One region of the Brenneria uluponensis genome, then DNA from elsewhere that is predicted to be linked to it. Evidence: predicted binding sites of a transcription regulator. Region 1 holds the regulator's gene; each other region holds the start of a gene.
What was found. The regulator CRP, encoded in region 1, controls carbon source genes, mostly activating them, when cyclic AMP is high. The targets are predictions, from matches to a motif close to ATGTGANNNNNNTCACAT.
Positions count from the first base shown of each region.

Region 2: a site for CRP is predicted at 3,769-3,786, ahead of srlA (PTS glucitol/sorbitol transporter subunit IIC). Genes of this name have one in related genera too.
Region 3: a site for CRP is predicted at 2,005-2,022, ahead of RS889_RS03685 (iron-containing alcohol dehydrogenase). Genes of this name have one in related genera too.
Region 4: a site for CRP is predicted at 1,733-1,750, ahead of aaeR (HTH-type transcriptional activator AaeR). Genes of this name have one in related genera too.

Region 1 covers NZ_CP135917.1:360,234-365,793, forward strand. The annotation lists gene RS889_RS01705 (aminodeoxychorismate synthase component II) at 370-945, shown strand; gene argD (bifunctional acetylornithine/succinyldiaminopimelate transaminase) at 1,065-2,288, shown strand; gene crp (cAMP-activated global transcriptional regulator CRP) at 2,351-2,983, opposite strand; gene RS889_RS01720 (OsmC family protein) at 3,305-3,712, shown strand; gene RS889_RS01725 (LysR family transcriptional regulator) at 3,860-4,819, opposite strand; gene argH (argininosuccinate lyase) at 5,013-5,560, shown strand, end outside.
Region 2 covers NZ_CP135917.1:32,270-37,829, forward strand. The annotation lists gene RS889_RS00145 (sensor histidine kinase) at 628-2,241, shown strand; gene dcuR (two-component system response regulator DcuR) at 2,234-2,956, shown strand; gene fsa (fructose-6-phosphate aldolase) at 3,030-3,692, opposite strand; gene srlA (PTS glucitol/sorbitol transporter subunit IIC) at 3,885-4,433, shown strand; gene srlE (PTS glucitol/sorbitol transporter subunit IIB) at 4,449-5,450, shown strand; gene srlB (PTS glucitol/sorbitol transporter subunit IIA) at 5,474-5,560, shown strand, end outside.
Region 3 covers NZ_CP135917.1:790,928-796,487, forward strand. The annotation lists gene RS889_RS03680 (dihydrodipicolinate synthase family protein) at 1-688, opposite strand, end outside; gene RS889_RS03685 (iron-containing alcohol dehydrogenase) at 728-1,864, opposite strand; gene dtnK (D-threonate kinase) at 2,081-3,388, shown strand; gene RS889_RS03695 (D-threonate 4-phosphate dehydrogenase) at 3,405-4,361, shown strand; gene RS889_RS03700 (DeoR/GlpR family DNA-binding transcription regulator) at 4,395-5,213, shown strand; gene RS889_RS03705 (aldose epimerase family protein) at 5,200-5,560, opposite strand, start outside.
Region 4 covers NZ_CP135917.1:4,635,052-4,640,611, reverse strand. The annotation lists gene tldD (metalloprotease TldD) at 1-692, shown strand, start outside; gene aaeR (HTH-type transcriptional activator AaeR) at 771-1,715, opposite strand; gene aaeX (p-hydroxybenzoic acid efflux pump operon protein AaeX) at 2,136-2,339, shown strand; gene aaeA (p-hydroxybenzoic acid efflux pump subunit AaeA) at 2,347-3,294, shown strand; gene aaeB (p-hydroxybenzoic acid efflux pump subunit AaeB) at 3,306-5,264, shown strand; gene glpD (glycerol-3-phosphate dehydrogenase) at 5,324-5,560, opposite strand, start outside.

The DNA of each region.
Region 1 (5,560 bases):
TTAATCTAGCCATGAAAATCAGGTGGGGGAAGCCGTGCTCCTTGAGCAAGTGGGGGAAAGGTGGGGGATGGTTTTCTGTTCCCGATCTGGTGAGTTATGGAAAAATCACCCACATAAGAAAGATGAGCGCCAGCCCCTCCCAAAAAAGGGGCTGGCGCGATGTGATGGGTTCCGCCGTATGGTCATAGGTATCTTTAGCGTTTTGTTAAAGTAAATTTCTTGTCATCCCTTTCATGCTGGAGACAGGTACAATGGCTTTTACCGCTTTAGCCCACAAGCATGTATCGAAAAAAATTGCGGGTATTCTTGCGGGTATAAAAAGAAAGATCAAATAACATTTTTATTATTTATCAATAAGTTAGGTTTGATATGCTGCTATTAATTGATAACTATGATTCCTTTACCTATAACCTGTATCAGTATTTCTGTGAGTTGGGTGAGAATGTGTTGGTAAAGCGCAATGATGAACTGCAACTAGCAGATATTGAACGGTTAGCACCGCAGAGACTGGTGATATCACCTGGTCCTTGCACACCGGATGATGCTGGCATCTCGCTGGCGGCTATCCGCCATTTTGCCGGTAGACTGCCGATTCTGGGGGTTTGTCTTGGGCATCAGGCGCTGGGGCAGGTGTTTGGCGCACGAGTGATCCGTGCCCGGCAGGTAATGCATGGCAAAACATCATTAATTCAGCATACCAATGTGGGGGTGTTTACCGGGTTGGCTCAGCCGTTGAACGTCACGCGTTATCATTCTCTGGTGATCGACAAGGCTTCTCTGCCTGACTGTTTCGAGATTACCGCCTGGAGTGAGCATCAGCAGGGAATAGATGAAATCATGGGCATTCGTCACCGTTCTCTGCCTCTGGAAGGGGTGCAGTTTCACCCGGAAAGTATCCTGAGCCAGCAGGGGCATCAGTTATTGAAGAATTTTCTTGGTTTATAGTCATATAGTGGATAATTTTCTTTTCCAGCAGATTAATGATTGCCTCGTTATGACTTTTTATGCATATTTATTGACTATATTTTCATTCAAGGTAGTGAGATATTGAGGCGGGGAAGCAGATGGCAACAGATAAAATGGCGGTAACAAGAGACACTCACAATAAAGTAATACTTCCGGTTTATGCACCAGCGCAGTTTGTGCCGGTTAAAGGCAAGGGAAGCCGGGTTTGGGACCAGCAAGGTAAGGAATATATCGATTTTTCCGGCGGGATTGCAGTGACAGCGTTAGGGCATTGCCATCCGGCGTTGGTTGAAGCACTCAAACAGCAGGGGGAAACCCTGTGGCATACCAGCAATGTTTTTACCAATGAACCGGCTTTGCGGTTGGCAAGCAAGCTTATCAATGCGACGTTCGCGGATCGGGTCTTTTTCGTTAATTCCGGTGCGGAAGCTAATGAAGCGGCTTTCAAGCTGGCTCGTCACTATGCCATCAAGCGTTACAGTCCGTACAAAACCAAAATCATCGCGTTCTATCATGCATTCCATGGCCGAACACTATTTACTGTGTCGGTGGGGGGGCAGGCGAAATATGCGGATGGTTTCGGCCCTAAGCCGGCAGATATTATCCATGTACCGTTTAATGATCTGGCCGCTGTCAAAGCCGTTATGGATGACCACACCTGCGCGGTGGTGTTAGAGCCGGTGCAGGGCGAGGGTGGTGTTATTCCTGCAACGCCGGAATTTATAAACGGTGTGCGGGCGTTGTGCGATCAATATCAGGCGCTGATGGTGTTTGATGAAGTTCAGTGTGGGATGGGACGCACCGGTAAACTGTTCTCTTATATGCATTACGATGTTCAGCCGGATATTTTGACTACGGCCAAAGCGTTGGGCGGTGGTTTTCCCATTAGTGCAATGCTGACCACCGAGGAAATTGCTTCGGTGATGACGGTGGGGGTTCACGGTACGACGTATGGCGGTAATCCGTTGGCCTGCGCGGTGGCGGAAGCGGCGTTGGATACGATTAATACGCCGGAGGTGCTGTCAGGTGTGGCCGAGCGTCACGATCGTTTTGTGGCGGCGTTGAATACTATTAATGCGGAGTTCGGCATTTTCGACGAAATTCGTGGTCAAGGACTGTTGCTGGGCGTGGCGCTAAAACCTGAATGGCAGGGTCGGGCACGGGATTTCCTGACTGCTTCTGCTGAGCATGGCCTGATGATTTTGGTGGCAGGGCCGGATGTGATCCGTTTTGTACCTTCATTAGTCATTGAACTGGCCGATATCGATCAAGGCATGGCGCTTTTCGCCAAAGCGGTGGCACAGGTCGTCAACGGTCAGTAAGCCGTCTTTAGACAAAACGAAAAGAGCGTGCTGTGGCACGCTCTTTTGTTATCTGATATGGGTTAGCGGGTGCCATAAACCACGATGGTTTTCCCATGGGCAGATATAAGATTTTGATCTTCCAACATTTTCAGTATACGGCCTACTGTTTCGCGGGAGCACCCCACGATTTGGCCGATTTCCTGGCGGGTGATCTTAATCTGCATGCCATCTGGGTGGGTCATGGCATCAGGTTGTTTGGCCAGATTAAGCAACGTCTGAGCAATACGACCTGTTACGTCCAGGAAGGCAAGATTGCCCACTTTCTCTGACGTTACCTGTAGACGGTTCGCCATCTGAGCAGATAATCGCATCAGAATGTCAGGGTTAACCTGAATCAGTTGACGGAATTTTTTATATGAAATTTCAGCAACTTCGCAGGCAGTTTTGGCTCTCACCCAGGCACTTCGCTCCTGGCCTTCTTCAAACAATCCGAGTTCACCAATAAAATCCCCCTGATTGAGATAGGAGAGAATCATTTCTTTGCCTTCTTCATCTTTGATCAGCACTGCGACAGCACCTTTCACGATGTAGTAAAGCGTTTCTGCTTTTTCACCTTGGTGAATAAGCGTGCTCTTTGATGGATACTTGTGAATATGGCAATGAGAAAGGAACCATTCAAGAGTCGGGTCTGTTTGCGGTTTGCCGAGAACCATTCGCTGTCATCCTCTGTTGTAATTCACTGCGCAAATCACAGGGTTCAGAGTTCCCTGTACGGCGTGATAACATAGTTATAATTCAAATTCCGTGTAGGCGGAATGACGTCAGGGAATATATTAGGTCTCTATCGAGTGACGTCATGATCTGCTTGTTTTTTTGCTTTGGCTCGAAATAAGCAGATTCAGGATTCGTTTGTAACACAGGTTGCACGTAGTGTCTTGTGTTGTCTCGCTTCAGCATGACTAAGCTCTGATTATCAGGCTTTTTTGTACATAAGCGATGTAATATTTCAAAAATAGTTGATTGAGGGTGAATTTATGCAGGCGCGAGTGAAGTGGGTTGAAGGCTTAACGTTTATCGGTGAATCTGCCTCCGGACATCAGGTATTAATGGATGGCAATGCCGGTGATAAAGCGCCAAGCCCGATGGAAATGGTGCTGATGTCTGTCGGTGGGTGTAGTGCTATTGATGTGGTTTCCATTCTGCAAAAAGGCCGTAATGATGTGGTGGACTGTGAAGTCCGGCTGACTTCGGATCGTAAAACCGATGCCCCTCGTTTGTTCACTGCCATCAATCTGCATTTTATCGTTACTGGTAAGGGACTGGCCGATAAGGTCGTGGAGCGAGCGGTTTCCCTTTCAGCTGAAAAATATTGCTCTGTCGCGTTGATGCTGGGTCAGGCGGTGGATATTACCCACAGTCATGAAGTGCGTGACGTGGCGTAGAGCTTTAATGACCGTGAGGTGGGTATATCTCACGGTTGTCAGTGGCACGCGCTGCTGTTCGAGGTGGCGCCGTAGTAAGTGCTGATGCTGATGTAGTGAACACGTAGTATCGAAAATGAGTGGTAGGCACCAAAATAGTGCATGTGATTATGATTCACTCTGGATGCCCAACGCGTCCATAAATAATTTTATGATCGTATTTATTCTTTTCCCTTTTTTGATAATAAAACAGAATCGGGTGAAAATGGTTAATGATTCTGAAGTAATAGGCCGTAGTAAATTTTGTTCAACATATCTTTCTGCATAATGGCAAGGGAGATAGCCAATAAAATGCCCAGTCAGAATGAGCATGGCGACAGATTCAATTTGCACCGCCTGAATATTGCTATTCTTGAAATTAAATACCTTATTTTTATGATGCATGCTGGCGTAACTATGATTAATGACTTTAGCATTTTTCAACATATCAATAGTGATATCCGAGTCATTTAAATGGAAGAATTCATGCTCGTTACTACAATATATTTGTGACTCTTCCTGATAGAGAAAATAATATTCAAACTCGCTTTTTTCTTCATAAACCGGAGCAATAGCGCAGGTTAATCGGCCTTCGTTTAATCCTCTCTCAAGATTGTCGAGCTGTTCCGTTTGAAGCCTGATGTTCAGTTTTGGTGCGACGTAAGCGAGTTGACGCACCGCTTTGGTGATGGGCGACTGACGGTCGGTGATGGTGTTATCAATCACACTGATATTGATTTCACCGAGGATTTCATTACGGCTACTTTGCAGACGATCGCGAAATTGATTGATGGAAGAAAATAGCTCCAACGTGGCCTGATAGACGATGCTGCCATATTCGGTAAGAAAGAAACCATCACGGCCACGGCTGCATAGTGTCATCCCAAGGCGAATTTCCAGATCAGAAACCTGTTTGCTTATTGCTGCCAATCCAATGTTTAATTCATGGCTTGCAGAAGTAAAACCTCCGGCTTCAACAACGCTTTTGAATACGCGTAATAGTTTTAAGTCCACATTATTGATGCTTATCTGTGAGCTTTCATTTTTTTCTGTCAGTAGGTTTCTGAAATCGGAAAGTTTACTTTCCATAATTGGTATTTACCTCCCGATGTTTTTTCAACAAATATGATGTTCGACGGATTTAATATTATTTGTTGAGATTCATCACTATCGGGCAATAAGCTTTTATTATTATAGAGCGATTCCCCAAATATAAAATTTCTTTCTTCATTTCATTCTCAGAAAAGAATAACGCATTCAATATGCCAGCATGAGGGTTGTTATGTCCAACAGTTCTGAGCTTCTTTGGGGAGCCCGTTTTAAAAGTGCGCCTGCGGCAGCACTGACCGCGTTATCCCGTTGTCCCGATAACTATTTTTCACTCACGCCTTACGATATTGCCGGGTGTCGTGCCCATGCTCATGAGTTGCAGCGTGCCGGATTACTTACGGATGATGAAACGATCAGAATGATCGCCGCCCTGGATACGTTGGACGACGAGTTCCGCCAGGGGACGCTCCAGCCTAGTCAGAATGATGAAGATGTTCATACGTTTATCGAACGGGAACTGGTGGTTCGTCTGGGCGAATTGGGTGGAAAACTGCGTGCCGGGCGGTCCCGGAATGATCAGACCGCGAATGATTTACGCCTGTATCTCCGTGATCATGGCCGTAAAATCGTTGCCGACCTGCTGCAATTGCAGTCGGCATTAATCAAACAGTCTGAGGCACATATACAGACTCTGGCGCCTGGGTTTACCCATTTGCAGCAGGCGCAGCCCATCGTTTTTGCTCATCAGTTGATGGCGCATGCCCAGGCTTTCTCCCGTGA
Region 2 (5,560 bases), 330 kb from region 1:
GATGGTTGAATAATCAGTGATACTAATAACAGGCAGTTTGTTAATTTAACTGCCTGTTATTTTTTGACAGATTAAGTATTTATTTAATTATGATGAATAATCATTTAATAAAACATTGCCTGATATTTTTCATCAAAATGATGATTAATTTATTATCTATATAAAATAACGCCATTGTGTTAATGATGTGTTTTTGATTTGTTATATAATTTTTATTTATAGTCATTGATTTATTGTCTATCTTAATGATTTTATTATATAATAAAATTATTAAACTTGTTTAGTAGTTAAAATAACATGCCTTGTTTTTTTATTTTATAATATTATTGTACTTAACTATGACTATGTATTTTTATTCAGTGGGGTGATAAAAACCTGACACTTTATTTTTCTCATTTTTTATAACACTACTGCTGTTGTTGTACCCGTTGTATTTACAATAGAGTGATAAGAAATAATACTTCCCCCGCCCTTCTGCACGGTTACCTCCGGTGAGAACAATATATTTCGTTTTAATACCGAGTGGAAAGAACACCTGGCATATGACACGGTATGTTATCCGGATACGCGAAACAGTTAGAAACAGGTTAAGATGGCGGGGTGAAGATACTTATTCCGGAGTGCGACATGAGTAAGAAAAAGACACCGCTGAAGCTGGGAACATCCGTGATTCTCATGGTGTCGGCCGTCATTGGTTCTGTGCTGTTGGTGGTGTATGCCTTGTTGTTCTTCCGGATCAGCGAGTTAACGGAGACTCACCTGAAAGACAAAGCGTTCTCCATTGCTCGCACAGTCGCGAATTCGCCGGTGGTGATTAATGATTTGAAAGGTATCGGCGATCTTTATGCCGTCCAGCGTTTTTCTGAAAATGTTAAGCGTCGTAACCATTTACTGTTCGTTATCGTGACGGATATGCGCGGGATTCGTCATTCGCACCCCGAACCAGACCTGATTGGTCGCCATTTTATCGGTGACGATCTCTATCCTGCTTTGTTGGGGCTGGAAAATACGGCAGTGAACCGAGGGGTGCTTGATCCGGCGTTGCGGGTATTCACCCCGGTATTTGATGAAAACGGTAAGCAGATCGGTGTGGTGGTGGTGGGTATCTCACTGACCAGCGTGCAGTCGGTGATTAACGAAAATCGCTGGATTATCCCCTGGACCATCTTGTTTGGCGCGTTGGTAGGATTGTTGGGTACCTATTTTTTGGTAAAAGCCCTGAAACGCATCATGCTTGGTTTTGAACCGTTTGAAATTTCCAATCTGTTTGAGCAACGCAATGCCATGCTCAAACAGATTAAAGAGGGCGTTATTGCGGTGGATACCGATTTGCGTATCACCATCATCAATGATGAGGCCAAGCGCTTGTTCAGTCAGCATGGTTCATCAGAGAGTCTGTCTATCGGCAGTACCATCAGCCAATGGCCCGCGCTGATGAATCTGGAAACTGTGGTGGAGACAGGTTCGCCCCACCAGGATGAAGAGATCAACTTTAATGGCAACCTGTTGCTGACCAACACGGTGCCGGTGGTGGTGAAAGACGATATCATCGGAGCCATTGCCACTTTCCGTGATAAAACCGAGATCAGCCAGTTATTACAGCGTCTGACCGGTATGTCTTATTACGCGGATGCCTTGCGGGCGCAATCTCATGAATTCATGAATAAGCTGCATGTTATTCTGGGCATGCTGCATTTGAAATACTACTCTCAGCTGGAAGATTATATTTTAAAAACAGCGAATAATTATCAGGCGGAAATCGGATCGATTATCCGTAAGGTGAAATCACCGGTGATTGCCGGGTTCCTGTTGGGTAAGATCAATCGGGCGCGCGACCTGGAGATTACACTGTCGATTAGCGAAGACAGCCTGTTACCGGAAACTGATGACACTGAAGCTACTAATGAGTTGATTACGGTGCTGGGTAATCTTATCGAGAATGCTATGGATGCCATATCCGGGCTGGAAAACAGGGAAATCAGTATCACATTTCATCATCAGTCCGGGTTTCTGCATTGTATTGTGGGTGATGATGGCCCAGGGATTCCGCTGGAGGTGCAAACCCGGATTTATCAGGAAGGGTTCTCTACCAAAGGCTGCGGACGCGGCATTGGCCTGTATCTGACTAAACAGAGTCTGGAGAAAATTGGCGGTACGATCGATTTTGAGTCGGAACCCGATGTGTATACCCAGTTTTTCGTCAATATTCCTTATCAAGCAAGGCAGTTTGACCATGATTAATGTACTGATTGTCGACGACGATGCCATGGTGGCGGAGTTGAATAAGTGTTATCTGAATCAGGTTTCCGGGTTTAGCTGTTATGCGACAGTCCCTACGCTACAGCAGGCCAGAAACTTGTTGATGCAGCCGGATTGTGAAATTGATCTGGTGCTGCTGGATATATACATGCAACAGGATAGCGGGCTGGATCTGTTGCCGACTATCCGGGAATTCAGCGAGCATACCGACGTTATCATCATTTCTTCCGCCAGCGATGTCTATACCATCAAGAAAGCGTTGCATTATGGTGTAGTGGATTACCTGATCAAACCGTTCCAGTTTGCTCGCTTTGAGCAGGCATTGGTGGCATATCGTGAAGAATCCAGTTTGCTCAAACACCGGGATTTTGTCGCGCAGTCGGATATCGACAATCTGATCCGTCGTACCAGTGGCAGCCCGGTTGTAGATCGAAAGAAACTGCCAAAGGGGTTGACCAGCCTGACATTGCGCACTGTCTGTGAATGGATTGAAGGGAATCAGGGGGCGGAGTTTTCCACAGAAATGCTAGCCAACGCGATAGGTATTTCTCGCGTGTCATGCCGCAAATATCTGATATACCTTGCGGATACCGGAATTCTTGATACCAATATTCAGTACGGTTCTACCGGTCGGCCGGTTTATCTTTATCGCCTGCTGCCTGAGAAACAGGACACTCTGCACCAGTATTGTGAATAGTGTTCGGTGTTTATCACTGGACGATGTCTGACAGACAGATACCGGTTGGGATATTTTATCCGCCAGTGTGTTGTCAGAGTGTCATGGTGCCAAAGGCGGAGTGCCAGTCCTGATTAAATTTTTCTATTGCTGCCTGCACGGCGGGTGTCGTGATGAACTGCTCAGCGACGTCGACGGGCAGGGTGATGGCCTGACAGCCTGCCAGCATGCAATTCAACGCTTGTCGGGGGGTTTTGAAACTGGCTGCCAGCACTATGGACTGCGGGGCATGCAGCGTCAGCAGTTGTTGTAATTCCTGCACCATTTGAATCCCATCTCCTCCCTGTGCATCTAGCCGATTAACGTAAGGCGCCACAAATTGCGCGCCAGCCAGCGCAGAAAGTAGTCCTTGTCCCGCACCATAAACTGCGGTTCCCAACGTGGGAATGCCTTCACTGTGTAGTCGTTTGATGGCCGCTAATCCTTCCACCGTAACGGGAACCTTGATAACCAGATCGCTGATGCATTGCCGAAGTAGGCGGGCCTCTTTGACCATATCTTCCGCGGTACTGGCTATGACCTGAGCAAACAGTTGTCCTTTATTATCCAAGGCGTCATGCAACGCGGGCAGCAGCGTGCGAATAGGCTTGCCAGCGGCTGCAACAATACTGGGATTGGTGGTGACCCCCGCCAGCGGGAGCACGCGGGCCAGCCGGACGATGGCGGGGATGTCGGCGGTATCAAGATAAATTTTCATTTCAATTATCCTCAACATGTTGTTATCAATATAAATCTATCATTTTTATTTTATTTTGAAATAAATAACTTTCAAAATGTGATCAATTTAAAATAAAAGAAAAGATTTTATCTATATCTTTATAATCACTTTAAAAAATAAGTTGCTTTATTTAGCTGCTTTTTTAAACACCAGTGGAAACAGGAGAACATAATGATAGAAATTATCACCCATGGGGCTGAGTGGTTCATCGGCCTGTTTCAGAAAGGTGGTGACGTCTTTGTCGGTATGGTTACTGGCATATTGCCTTTACTGATCAGTCTGTTAGTCATCATGAACGCCCTTATTACTTTCGTCGGTCAGTCGCGAATTGAGCGATTGGCTCAGCGTTGTGCCGGGAACCCGATTTCCCGCTACCTGCTGCTGCCGGTTATCGGCACATTTGTATTTTGTAATCCGATGACGTTGAGCCTGGGCCGTTTCATGCCAGAGAAATACAAGCCCAGTTACTATGCGGCGGCCTCTTACAGCTGTCACTCGATGAATGGTTTGTTTCCCCATATCAACCCCGGTGAACTGTTCGTCTATCTGGGTATAGCCAACGGTCTGACCACCCTGGGGCTGCCATTAGGCCCGCTGGCGGTGAGTTATCTGCTGGTCGGGATGTTCACCAACTTTTTCCGTGGATGGGTCACTGACCTGACCACCTCTGTTTTCGAACGCAAAATGCACATCCAGCTTGACCGTCAGGTTCAGCTCTAAGCGGAGGAACTTTCAATGAGCAGCATTATCCGGATTGAAAAAGGCGAAAGTGGCTGGGGCGGACCTTTACTGATTGAAGCCGTACCGGGGAAGAAAATTGTCTATATCACGGCAGGAACGCGTCCGGCCATCGTCAATCGCCTGAGCGAGTTAACCGGATGGCCGGCGGTGGACGGTTTTAAAGACGGTGAACCGCCCGCCGAAGAGATAGGCGTCGCGGTCATTGACTGTGGTGGCACGCTGCGCTGCGGTATTTACCCCAAACGTCGTATTCCGACCGTGAATATTCATTCTACCGGTCAGTCCGGTCCACTGGCGAAATTTATACTGGAAGACATTTATGTCTCGGGTGTGCGTGAAAAAAATATCCAGTTAGTGGAAGCGGAAACAGAAAAGACCGCCAGCGCTACTGTGACTATGCCCGCGGAGAACGATGCCGTGAACAGCGGTCGCGATTATGACAGTAGCAAGAAGATCACTGAACAAAGCGATGGGCTGTTGGCGAAAATCGGTATGGGAATGGGGTCGGTCGTGGCGGTGTTCTTTCAGGCGGGCCGCGACACCATTGATACGGTACTGAAAACCATTCTGCCTTTCATGGCATTTGTTTCCGCGCTGATTGGCATCATCATCGCCTCTGGGCTGGGGGACCTTATTGCACATGGGCTGACGCCGTTGGCGAACAGCCCGATTGGGCTGGTGACGCTGGCTCTGATCTGCTCGTTTCCACTGCTCTCGCCTTTTCTTGGCCCCGGCGCGGTTATCGCGCAGGTTATCGGCGTACTGGTCGGGGTGCAGATTGGTCTGGGGAATATTCCACCTCACCTGGCGCTGCCAGCACTGTTTGCCATCAATTCCCAGGCGGCCTGCGACTTTATCCCGGTGGGGTTGTCGCTGGCTGAAGCCAAGCAGGACACGGTTCGTGTTGGTGTTCCATCCGTGCTGGTCGGCCGTTTTCTTACCGGTGCGCCGACAGTGCTGCTGGCCTGGGCAGTTTCCAGTTTGATTTACCAGTGATTTCATTCGGTTAAGAGGTACGTATGAATACTATTTACCAAACGATATTTACACGCGTGGGTGACAACGCCCGGGAATCGCTGGTTGAAAACATGATGATTACCTTTCGC
Region 3 (5,560 bases), 430 kb from region 1:
TGTTGCCGGCATGAAAACGCTGCCAGATTTGGCTGATAGCTTCGGGAGCAACGTTGGCCAGCCCAGAAATGCAGGCCGAACAGCCGTCGATAAATCCTTGATGGATCAAGGAATCCGGGCCGTTTAGTACATTAAAGCCTGGTATATCTTTGACGGCATTGAGGAAACCACTCAGGCTTTCATAGCTGCCGGCACTGTCTTTGATGCCGATGATATTGGGATGGTTCGCTAGAATGCGGGCGGTTTCAGGGTGGATCGTATTGCCGGTACGGGCTGGAATGTTGTAGAGAAATATCGGTACGGTTAATGCGTCCGCGACAGCGCGGTAATGGGCGATTAACTCTTCTTGTTTGAGTGGTACAAAGTAAGGGGTGATCACGGAGACGGCATCGACGCCCAGCGCGGCGATTCGGTTACCCAGCTTGATGGTTTCCCGGGTTGAGATTTCGCCGATATGCGCTACCACAGGTACGTTACCGGCCACTTCATCGACACAGGTTGCGGTGACCGCCACTTTTTCATCGGTGTGCAATACAAAAAACTCACCATTGGTGCCATTACAGAAAATTCCGTTGCCGTATCTCATTTGGCGTCGTACCTGATGACGCATGGCTGAAGGACTGAATTCACCTTGCTCGTCAAATGGCGTGACAATCGCTGTCAGTACGCCGGTAATACATTTATTCATTATTTCCCCTCGTCGTTCTTATCATCCGGAGATGAAGGCTTAAAACAGTGTTAAATAGATATCGCGAACGTCGTCAGCGCTGACAGTGGTCGGTACGTTCTTCATTAAACGCTGTACCTGTAAGGCTGACTCCACCAGATAGGGCAGGTGCTCTTTGTCGATGCCCAGTTGTTGCAGTGAAGCCGGCAAATTCAGACGTTTCACCAGTGCGGTAAAGTAGGCGACCAACTCTTGGGCTTTCTGTGAAGTACTAAGGGACAGATCTGCGTCCGGCAGCAGGTCGTAAGCCTGCGCAAATTTTTCCTGAGCCGCGGTCTGGACGAAACGCATACAGGGCGCCAGCAGAATGGCGTTAGCCACGCCATGTGGTATGTGATATTTGCCGCCAAGGGGATAAGACATCGCGTGTACCAGGTGAGTGCCGGAATGCGCGATGGCTGCACCGCCGTAATACGAGGCCCATAGCATGTTGAGCCTGGCTTCCAGATTTTCCGGTTCGTGTACCGCCGTTTCGATGTTGGCGAACAGTTTCTTTAATCCTATCAAGGCATAGTTGTCTCCCACCGGATTGGCGACAGTGGCGGTGAAGCATTCAATCAGGTGGCACAGCGCATCAATACCGGTTGATGCGGCAATGTGCGGCGGCATGCTGGTGGTCAACTCTGGTACCAAAGCAACATAATCCGGCAACATAACGGGAGTGATGATCCCGACTTTGGTTTCTTGTTCCGGGATAGCCAGAATGGCATTCGGGGTGGCTTCGGAACCGGTTCCTGCTGTGGTGGGAATAAGCAGGGAAACAGTACGTCGGGTGGGTTTTATGCCGGCTAGCAAGGTTTTCAGCGTAATGGTGGTATCACCGGCACACAGCAAAGAAAGCAGCTTGGCGACATCCAGTACACTGCCTCCGCCAACACCAATCACGGCATCAACGTCGGTGGCGGTAAGCTGATTCAGGATTGCTTCCACATCATGCTGGCTGGGTTCAGTCGGTACATTATCAATCAAAGATAGTTGCGGTACGTTGTCCTTTATCTGCGCGATTAGCGTTTGAACACCGGGCAATCCCACAATGTTTTTGTCGGTAACCAGTAGTACGTGCCGTTTGTCATTCAAGAGGTAGCGAATGTCCTGTAGTGACTGATGGCCACTGATGATGGTGCTGTTGATATTCATGCTATTACCTTGCCTGTTTTTACTGTTACATCAGCATAATGCTGATGATTTTTATCAGTCATTATGACTTTTTATAATCAATGCAGGTCGTTAATTGTCACATTGTGGGGATGATTTATAGATTAAATTCATTTTTAATAATTTGATGTTGATCACATATAATCAATTGTGATTTAATATAATCAAATTTAGATAATCACAAGGCAGGGATTGGGTATGCCGAAAGGGCAGGATGTAACCCAGGTAGAAGTAACCCAGGTATTGGTCGTTGCGGATGATTTCACTGGCGCCAATGATGCGGGCGTTGGGCTGTCACGCTATGGCACCCAGACCAATGTGCTATTTGATGTCAACAAACTGCATGGCGATTTGCTGAGCGATGTGACTGTCATTAATACTGACAGCCGCGCGCACTCGGCATCATCGGCGTCAGCGCTTACCGCACAGGCAGTGAGTGCCTGGTTGAAGGCGGGTGGTCGGGGCTGGATCGTGAAAAAAATAGATTCGACCCTGCGTGGCAATCCAGGTGCGGAAATCGAAGCGGTTCTGCAGGTAGCGGATATTCCACTGGCACTGGTCGTCCCTGCGTCGCCGTCTCTTGGCCGTGTTACCCGCAACGGACAGGTGTGGGTCAATGAGCGTCTGTTAACCGACACGGAATTTGCCAGCGACCCGAAAACACCGGTGTGTTCTGCGTCAGTAGGCGCTCGCCTGGCTGAGCAGAGTCGTTTACGTCAGGCCGAGATCCATTTGAGTGAATTACGTCATATTGACCTCGCCGCACATTTGCGGACGTTGGCACAGTGTGGTGTTCGGTTGGTGATTATAGATGCAGAAAATCAGAATGACCTTGATAACGTCATTCATGCCGCCAACCAGTTATGTTTTAAGCCTTTGTTGGTCGGTTCTGCCGGGCTGAGTGAAGCACTGGCGAAACGGATCCGTTTCTCTTCGTCGGTCAATCAATCCGTACTGGCCGTTGTCGGTTCAATGAGCGAAATTGCTCAAAAACAGCTGATTGTTGCCAGTCAACAGCAGAATGTGGTGCTGATTGATATCGATATCAATCTATTTTTCGGAGATTCTCTGGCTGAAAACGCCGAACGTTGGGTGCATGACGCGGTGTCTGCGCTTCGGCACGGGCAACACTGCCTTCTTCGTACCTGTTATCACGACCATCAACGTTTTGATATTGACCGTGTCTGTCAGCAACAGCATTTAAGTCGTCAACAACTGGGGGAAAACATCAGCCAATTTCTGGGCGAACTGACACGTAATATTGTCAGGCAGCACTTGCCGGGCGGGCTCTATTTATCAGGTGGCGATATAGCGATTGCTGTTGCAATGGCGTTGGGCGCCAGCGGTTTTCAGATTAAAGGGCAAATAGACTCCTGTGTTCCGTGGGGGCGGTTTTTGGACAGTGTTGTCGGTGATATCCCCGTAATGACTAAAGCGGGAGGGTTTGGGAATGAAACCACCTTGCTGCACGTTTTACGTTTTATTGAGGAGAGAGTGAGTGAGTAAAATTATTGCAGTAACGATGGGAGATCCTGCCGGTATTGGTCCTGAAATCATCATAAAATCGTTAGTCGCAGGAGCGTTGTCTGGCGCACCGGCGGTGGTGGTTGGCTGTGTACAAACGTTACGCCGTATCCAGGTGCTGAATGTGGTTCCTCATGTGGAGTTGAATGTTATCGATCGACCGGCTGATGCGCGGTTCGCGCCTGGCATTATTAATGTGATTGATGAGCCGCTGGACAATCCACAGGCACTGCAACCGGGAAAAGTTCAGGCACAGTCGGGTGATCTGGCTTTTCGTTGCGTGAAACGGGCAACGGAACTGGCAATGGCTGGTGAGGTTTATGCGATTGCTACCGCGCCGTTGAATAAGGAGGCGTTGCATTCCGCAGGGCATTTGTATCCGGGGCACACCGAATTGCTGGCAAAGCTGACCAACAGTCGGGATTACGCTATGGTGCTATATACCGACAAACTGAAAGTGATCCATGTTTCCACTCATATTGCGCTGCGGAAATTCCTCGACACGCTGAGTCGGGAACGTGTTGAAACCGTGATTGCGATGGCTGATACTTTCCTCAAACGTGTTGGTTTCACTCATCCGCGTATCGCGGTGGCCGGGGTAAATCCACATGCGGGTGAAAACGGCTTGTTTGGTGACGAAGAAATCAATATCGTCATGCCTTCGGTTGAGGCGATGAGAGCGAAAGGCATTGATGTCTATGGCCCTTGTCCACCGGATACGGTGTATTTGCAGGCTTATGAAGGTCAATATGACATGGTGGTGGCGATGTATCACGATCAGGGCCATATTCCGCTCAAGCTGTTGGGTTTCTATGACGGGGTGAATATTACCGCAGGTCTGCCGTTTATCCGCACCTCAGCGGACCACGGCACGGCGTTTGATATTGCCTGGACAGGAAAAGCGAAGTCTGAGAGCATGACCATCTCAATCAAACTGGCTATGCAACTGGCTTGATTCATCAGGATAACTGAGTAAACGGATATCGTCGTGGGGCAAACATTGAGTGATGCTTCCCGTGTGAGCGGGGATAGGGTTAAAGGGCAAAGTCGTCAGGACCAGATTATGGATTATTTGAAAAGCCATAATCTGGTGACGGTAGATGAACTGGTTGCTGTCATTGATGCTTCCCCGGCGACCATTCGTCGTGATCTGATAAAGTTGGATGAGCAAGGTGTGATCAGCCGTAGTCACGGCGGCGTGACGCTCAACCGCTTTGTTCCTTCCCAGCCCACCACTAATGAAAAACTACAGCGCAATCTGGCGGAAAAACAGGCGATTGCCCGTTATGCCGCCACGCTGGTACAGCCGGGCAGCGCTGTGGTGCTGGATGCCGGCACCACCATGCTGGAATTGGCACGTAACCTGACGCATCTGCCGTTGCGGGTGATCACCGCTGATTTGCAAATCGCATTGTTTTTGTCAGAATTCAAGCAGATTGAGGTTACGATCATCGGTGGTCGTATCGACGATAGCAGTCAGTCCTGTATTGGCGAGCATGGTCGGCGTCTGTTGCGCAGCGTATATCCAGATATTGCGTTTATCAGCTGTAATTCGTGGAGTCTGGAAAAAGGCATTACCACGCCGACGGAAGAAAAAGCAGGGATCAAACAAGATCTGGGGCTTAATGCCAGTCGACGAGTATTGCTGGCGGACAGCAGTAAGTACGGCGCCTATTCCCTTTTTTGCGTGTCGCCGCTGACTACACTGTCAGACATCGTTACTGATAGTGGATTGCCGTCAGATATTCAACGCCAATTGCAGGCGCAGCCGTTTAATCTGCAACTGGTGGATGTTAATTTCCGTTGAGCGACTGGCATATAAGACGATAGTAGATGGTCACCGGTTGCTCAGCCCGGATAGATAAGGCCGTCGGATAACCCATTTGGTTGATGGCATTCTCCTTCAGACTGCCAGGGCCGAGATCCCAGGCGGAACAAATCGGCTCAATACCCAGACAATAATTCTTTCCATCCCACGGGGACATACTCCGTCCGCCATTGCTGATCCATAACAGGCAATGAGGCAGTATCTCACTATCCCACTGTAATGATACACAGAACTGGCGGCGCGGATAACGCAGTGTCACGCCAGAGACTGGCTGATTTATCTGAACAATCTCTTCGGTGGCAAATGGTAACGGTAATTGACTGATA
Region 4 (5,560 bases), 820 kb from region 1:
TGGGTGCCGGCTGGCCGGGTGTGCTGTTGCATGAAGCCGTCGGTCATGGTCTGGAAGGTGACTTTAACCGCCGGGGTACTTCGGTATTTAGTGGTCAGATGGGGAATCTGGTGGCTTCGGAACTCTGTACGATCGTGGATGATGGCACGATGGATGGGCGTCGTGGTTCATTAGCGATGGATGATGAAGGTGTTCCCGGCCAGTACAATGTACTGATTGAGAACGGTGTACTGAAAGGTTATATGCAGGACAAGCTGAATGCCCGGTTGATGGGCGTAGCGCCAACCGGTAACGGGCGTCGTGAGTCTTATGCTCATCTACCAATGCCGCGGATGACTAATACGTACATGCTGGCGGGCAAATCCACAGCGGAAGATATTATCTCCAGTGTGGAATATGGCCTGTATGCACCGAACTTCGGCGGTGGCCAGGTGGATATCACATCCGGCAAATTTGTGTTCTCTACTTCAGAAGCTTATCTGATAGAAAAAGGCCGTATTACCAAACCGGTAAAAGGTGCGACGCTGATTGGCTCTGGTATTGAGGCCATGCAGCAGGTTTCTATGGTCGGTAACGATTTGGCGCTGGATAACGGTGTCGGCGTGTGTGGTAAAGAGGGGCAGAGCCTGCCAGTCGGAGTTGGACAACCGACGCTGAAACTGGATAGCCTGACCGTCGGCGGCACGGCCTGATTGGCGTTAACCGCCATGACTGAAAGATGTTAAAAGCCGCTTAACGCGGCTTTTTTACTGGGCAGAGCATGCCAACAGTTATTTCACTGGTTGATCAGATAGCGGGTTCTCCTGCCGATAGCCCTGATATACCAGGGCGACTTTCTTGAAGTATTCCGTCAGATAGTTAATACATACCTGCACCTTAAGTGGCAGATTGTCTTTGCGTGTATACAGTGCATATACCGGACGCGGATCGGAATGATAACGGGTAAACAGAATTTCCACGTCCCCCCGTTTAATATCGTCAAGGACCCACATCAGAGGTGTATAGGCGATACCTGCGCCGGTTTTCAGCCAGCGGATCAAGGTTTGGGAGTCATTGGTGACGAAACGCCCCTGCGGCGCCAACCGGGTAGTAATGCCTTCCGGCGCAATCAGCTCAAATTCGCTGTCTGGCCGCACACTGTATTCCAACCAGGAAAAGTTAGCGATGTCGGCAGGTTTTTCCGGTGTACCATGTTGCGCCAGATAGCTTCTGGCGGCACAAACCACCATCGGCATGGTACCCAGCCGGGTGGAAAACAGGCTCGAGTCCTGTAGGGCACCGACACGAATGACGATATCCAGACCATCGGCAATCAGGTCGGGAGCTGGAATACCGGTGACCAAATTAACGGAGAGCCCTGGATATTCTTTCAACATTTCCGCCGTCATCGTGGCCAAGACATTTTGTGCCATGGTGGAAGAGCTGCCAATGCGCAGTGTACCGATGGGGGTGTTGTTAAAGGCATAAAGTTGTTCGTGCACTTCACGCGCTTCGTGCAGCATCCTGCGGCATCCATGATAGTAAATCTTTCCTCCTTCCGTCAGCCCGATACTCCGCGTGCTGCGATTCAATAGTTTGATCTGTAGCTCATCTTCCAGTTTGGTAACTGCCTGGCTCACGGCTGAAACACTCATTTCCAACTGGCGGGCGGCGGCGGTAAAAGAGCCGAACTCCACTACCTTGGCGAACACCGACATGCTTTTTAGTCGTTCCATTGTTAACCCTGGCTTAAAAGTGATTTAGATCACACTATGTAGATAAGACAATAGTAAGTCTCCATAATATGGCTTGTCTAACAATGATGGGCCGGTATTAACAGACTTCCTCCCGACTGTTGTTATCTCGATAGACTAAACGCTGATTTAACATCGCATTAATTATACCCAATATATTTCGCGTTGCAGGAATGTGGCCTGCCGCGGCCTCAAAGGGGTGAGGCTCAGGGATGGGGCGAGTAATTCCGCGCAACTGCAACTTGCAGAATGATGGGAATATTCATTAAGTCAGTACCTGTAATCACCCTTATTGTCGGTTTACTCCGCACCGGGTCTGTGAGTTGTCATGCTCGCGGAGGATCGTTTTTTGTTTTAGTCGACAAAGTGCATTGATCAGCAGAATAAATAAGGAAAAAGAGGATGGGTTCACTCCCGGTCATGGTGCTGTTTGGTTTGTCTTTTCCACCGGTTTTTTTTGTACTTCTGGTATCACTGGCACTGTTTTTTGCCAGCATCCGCCTGTTGCAGCCTACCGGTATCTATGACGTTGTCTGGCATCCCGCACTGTTCAATACCGCCCTGTTTTGCTGTCTGTTCTATCTGTTATGCCGTTTCGGTCTTTGAGGTCGCTGTGAAAACACCCGCTATAACCATCATCATCAAAAAATTCGGTCGTGTGGCGATAACGCTGGCTTTCGTGCTGTTTGCGGTAGTCGCGTTGGTTCGTCTGTGGGCGTTCTATACGGAATCGCCCTGGACGCGTGATGCAAAATTCACTGCCGATGTTGTGGCAATTGCGCCCGATGTCAGCGGTTTACTGAAAGAAGTGAAGGTTCACGATAATCAGCTAGTGAAGCGGGGTGATGTACTGTTTGTCATCGACCCGCTCCGTTATCAAGACGCGGTGGCAGAGGCTGACGCTGATGTCGCTTACTATCAGGCATTGGTGGCAGAGAAAAAGCGGGAGGCAAACCGGCGTCTGCATCTTGGCGTGCAAGCGATGTCACAGGAAGCGATCGACCAGTCTTCTAATGAATTGGAAACCGTCACGCATCAGTTGGCGAAGTCAGAAGCGGAGCTGGCGCTGGCAAAGCTCGATCTGGACCGGGCTGTCGTGCGTGCTCCGGCAGATGGTTGGGTAACCAATCTCAATGTGCAGGAGGGAGAATATATTACCCGTGGGTCGACTGCGGTAGCGTTGGTGAAAAAGGATTCTTTCTATTTGCTGGCCTATCTGGAAGAAACCAAGCTGGAAGGGGTTCGTCCCGGTTTTCGGGTAGAAATTACCCCGCTGGGAAGTAACCGTATTCTCTACGGTACGGTAGACAGTGTGGCGGCGGGGGTTAACAACAGTAGCAGTGATATCGATACAAAAGGTCTGGCGACGGTGGATTCCAATCTGGAATGGGTTCGTCTGGCACAGCGCGTACCGGTAAGAATCAAACTTGACCAACAAATGGGCAATCTTTATCCGGCGGGGACGACTGCCACGGTGGTGGTGACCGGTGATCAAACGCGAAATACTAAATCAATGTCACCTTTGCTGAAGCTGATGCATCGACTACGTGAATTCGGTTAAGCGATATGATAATGAAAAGTCCCGTTTTTCCCCGATTTCGCTTCGCCTCTAAACTTAGCTTTTCCATTGTGCTATCGCTGCTGCTCGGTTTTTATTTGCAGTTGGAAACGCCACGCTGGGCAGTGCTTACTGCGGCTATCGTGGCGGCGGGCCCGGCATTTGCCGCCGGGGGCGAGCCTTTCTCCGGTTCGATTCGTCATCGTGGAATATTACGTATTCTCGGAACATTTCTCGGTTGTATTGCCGCAGTTGTCATCATTATTGCTACTGTTCGTGCCCCGTTGGTGATGCTGATACTCTGTTGCTTGTGGACCGGCGTTTGTGTTTGGATCTCCTCGTTGGTCAAGGTGGAAAACGCCTATGTGTATGGACTGGCGGGTTATACCGCGCTGATTATCATTGTCACGACACAAAATGTCCCTTTGGAAACACCGCAGTTTGCCGTGGAACGTTGCAGTGAGATCGTGCTGGGGATTGTCTGTGCAATTCTGGCGGATCTGCTGTTTTCCCCGCGATCCATCAAGCAAGATCTTGATCGTGTGGTGGGGGATTTGTTGGTAGACCAATATCGATTGATGCAGCGCTGCGTTAATGGCGTATCTAAAGAAGATCTGGATGCCGACTGGAGCGCGCTGGTGCGTAAAACCCATACCCTGAACGGGATGCGCAGCCATCTGATGCTGGAGTCCTCCCGCTGGCAAAGCAGTAACCGCCGTCTTAAAACGATGCTGACCCAATCCTGGATGATGATCACCCATGCCTGTGAAACCTATGTGGTTTTGCAAGATAGTACAATGCCAGTGAAAGGTGGCCTTACCATAATACTGGAACAACCAGCGTCGTCTCCGGCTGATGTTCATAAATATCTCAAGCAGCTCCGTCATCTGGTGGTTGCCAGTCATAGTGAAAGCCTACCGTCAACACTGGCGGGGTGGGTGGGGGCGGCGACCCGTTATCAATTACTGGCAAAGGGAGTACAGGCTAATGCGCGTATCAGTCGGGTGGAAGCCGAGTTGCTGGAAGAGGATGCCGCGATTAAGGTGACCTCGGCAGAGACTCACCACGCAATGATTAATGGTTTGCGTACCAGTGTAGCAACGGCCCTGGGCTGTCTGTTCTGGCTGAGCACTGGTTGGACGTCCGGTAGTGTTTGTATGGTGATGATTGCTGTGGTGACGTCATTGGCGATGCGATTGCCGAATCCCCGGATGGTGGCGAAAGACTTTATGTTTGGCACGTTGTTTGCGCTCCCTCTGGGGGCGCTAATGTTTATGTTGGTGCTGCCATCCACCCAGCAGAGCCTGTTCCTGCTGTGTCTCAGTCTTGGCGGTATGGCATTTATCATTGGCATTGAAGTACAGAAGCGGCGATTGGGGTCATTGGGGGCGCTGGCCAGCACGATCAATATTCTGGTGCTCGACAATCCGATGACCTTTAATCTTTCTCAGTTTCTGGATAATGCCATCGGCCAAATCATTGGCTGTTTTCTAGCATGGATGGTGATTCTGCTGATCCGTGATAATACCCAGATACGCACCGGACGAATGCTGCTGAACCGTTTTGTTTATGGTGCGGTTCTGGCGCTGACAACCAACAAAACCCGACGTAAGGAAAACTATCTGCCAGCGTTATACCAGTATCTGCTTTTGTTGTTGAATATGTTTCCTGGTGATATTGCCAAATATCGTCTGGCGTTGTCGTTGATCATTATGCACCAGCGATTTCGGAAACTGGACATTCCGGTCAGTGAAAGGCTATCTGCCAGTCATCGCCAGATGCGGGCCACGGCGGAACGGGTGATGGATTCTTCCCGTGATACTTTGCGCAGTCGCTATTTCGCGCAGTTACTGGACGAAATGGCCGACTATCAGCAAATGTTGCGTGAACATCAGGTGGACGAAAATGTAACATTATCGGTAGGGCGTCTTACCGCTATGCTACATCGTTATAAACATGCTCTGAGCGGTTGAATCCGGGTGTGGATAACGGTCCACCATCGTGTGATGGCAGACCGTCATTGTTGGGCTAGTTAACTAGCTTGTGCGATCTGGCTTCGATAGGACTCCAGCCAGGCACTAACGCGTTGTCGCTGGGATTCATCCAGCCACATGCCCAGTTTGGTACGCCGCCATAACGCATCCTCCATCGTAATAACCCATTCATTATCCACCAGATAGCGCAGTTCGGCTTCATACAGGTTATGACCGAAATGTTCACCTAATTCACCAAGGCTACTGGCATTGCCCAGAATTTTTTCGCTATTGCT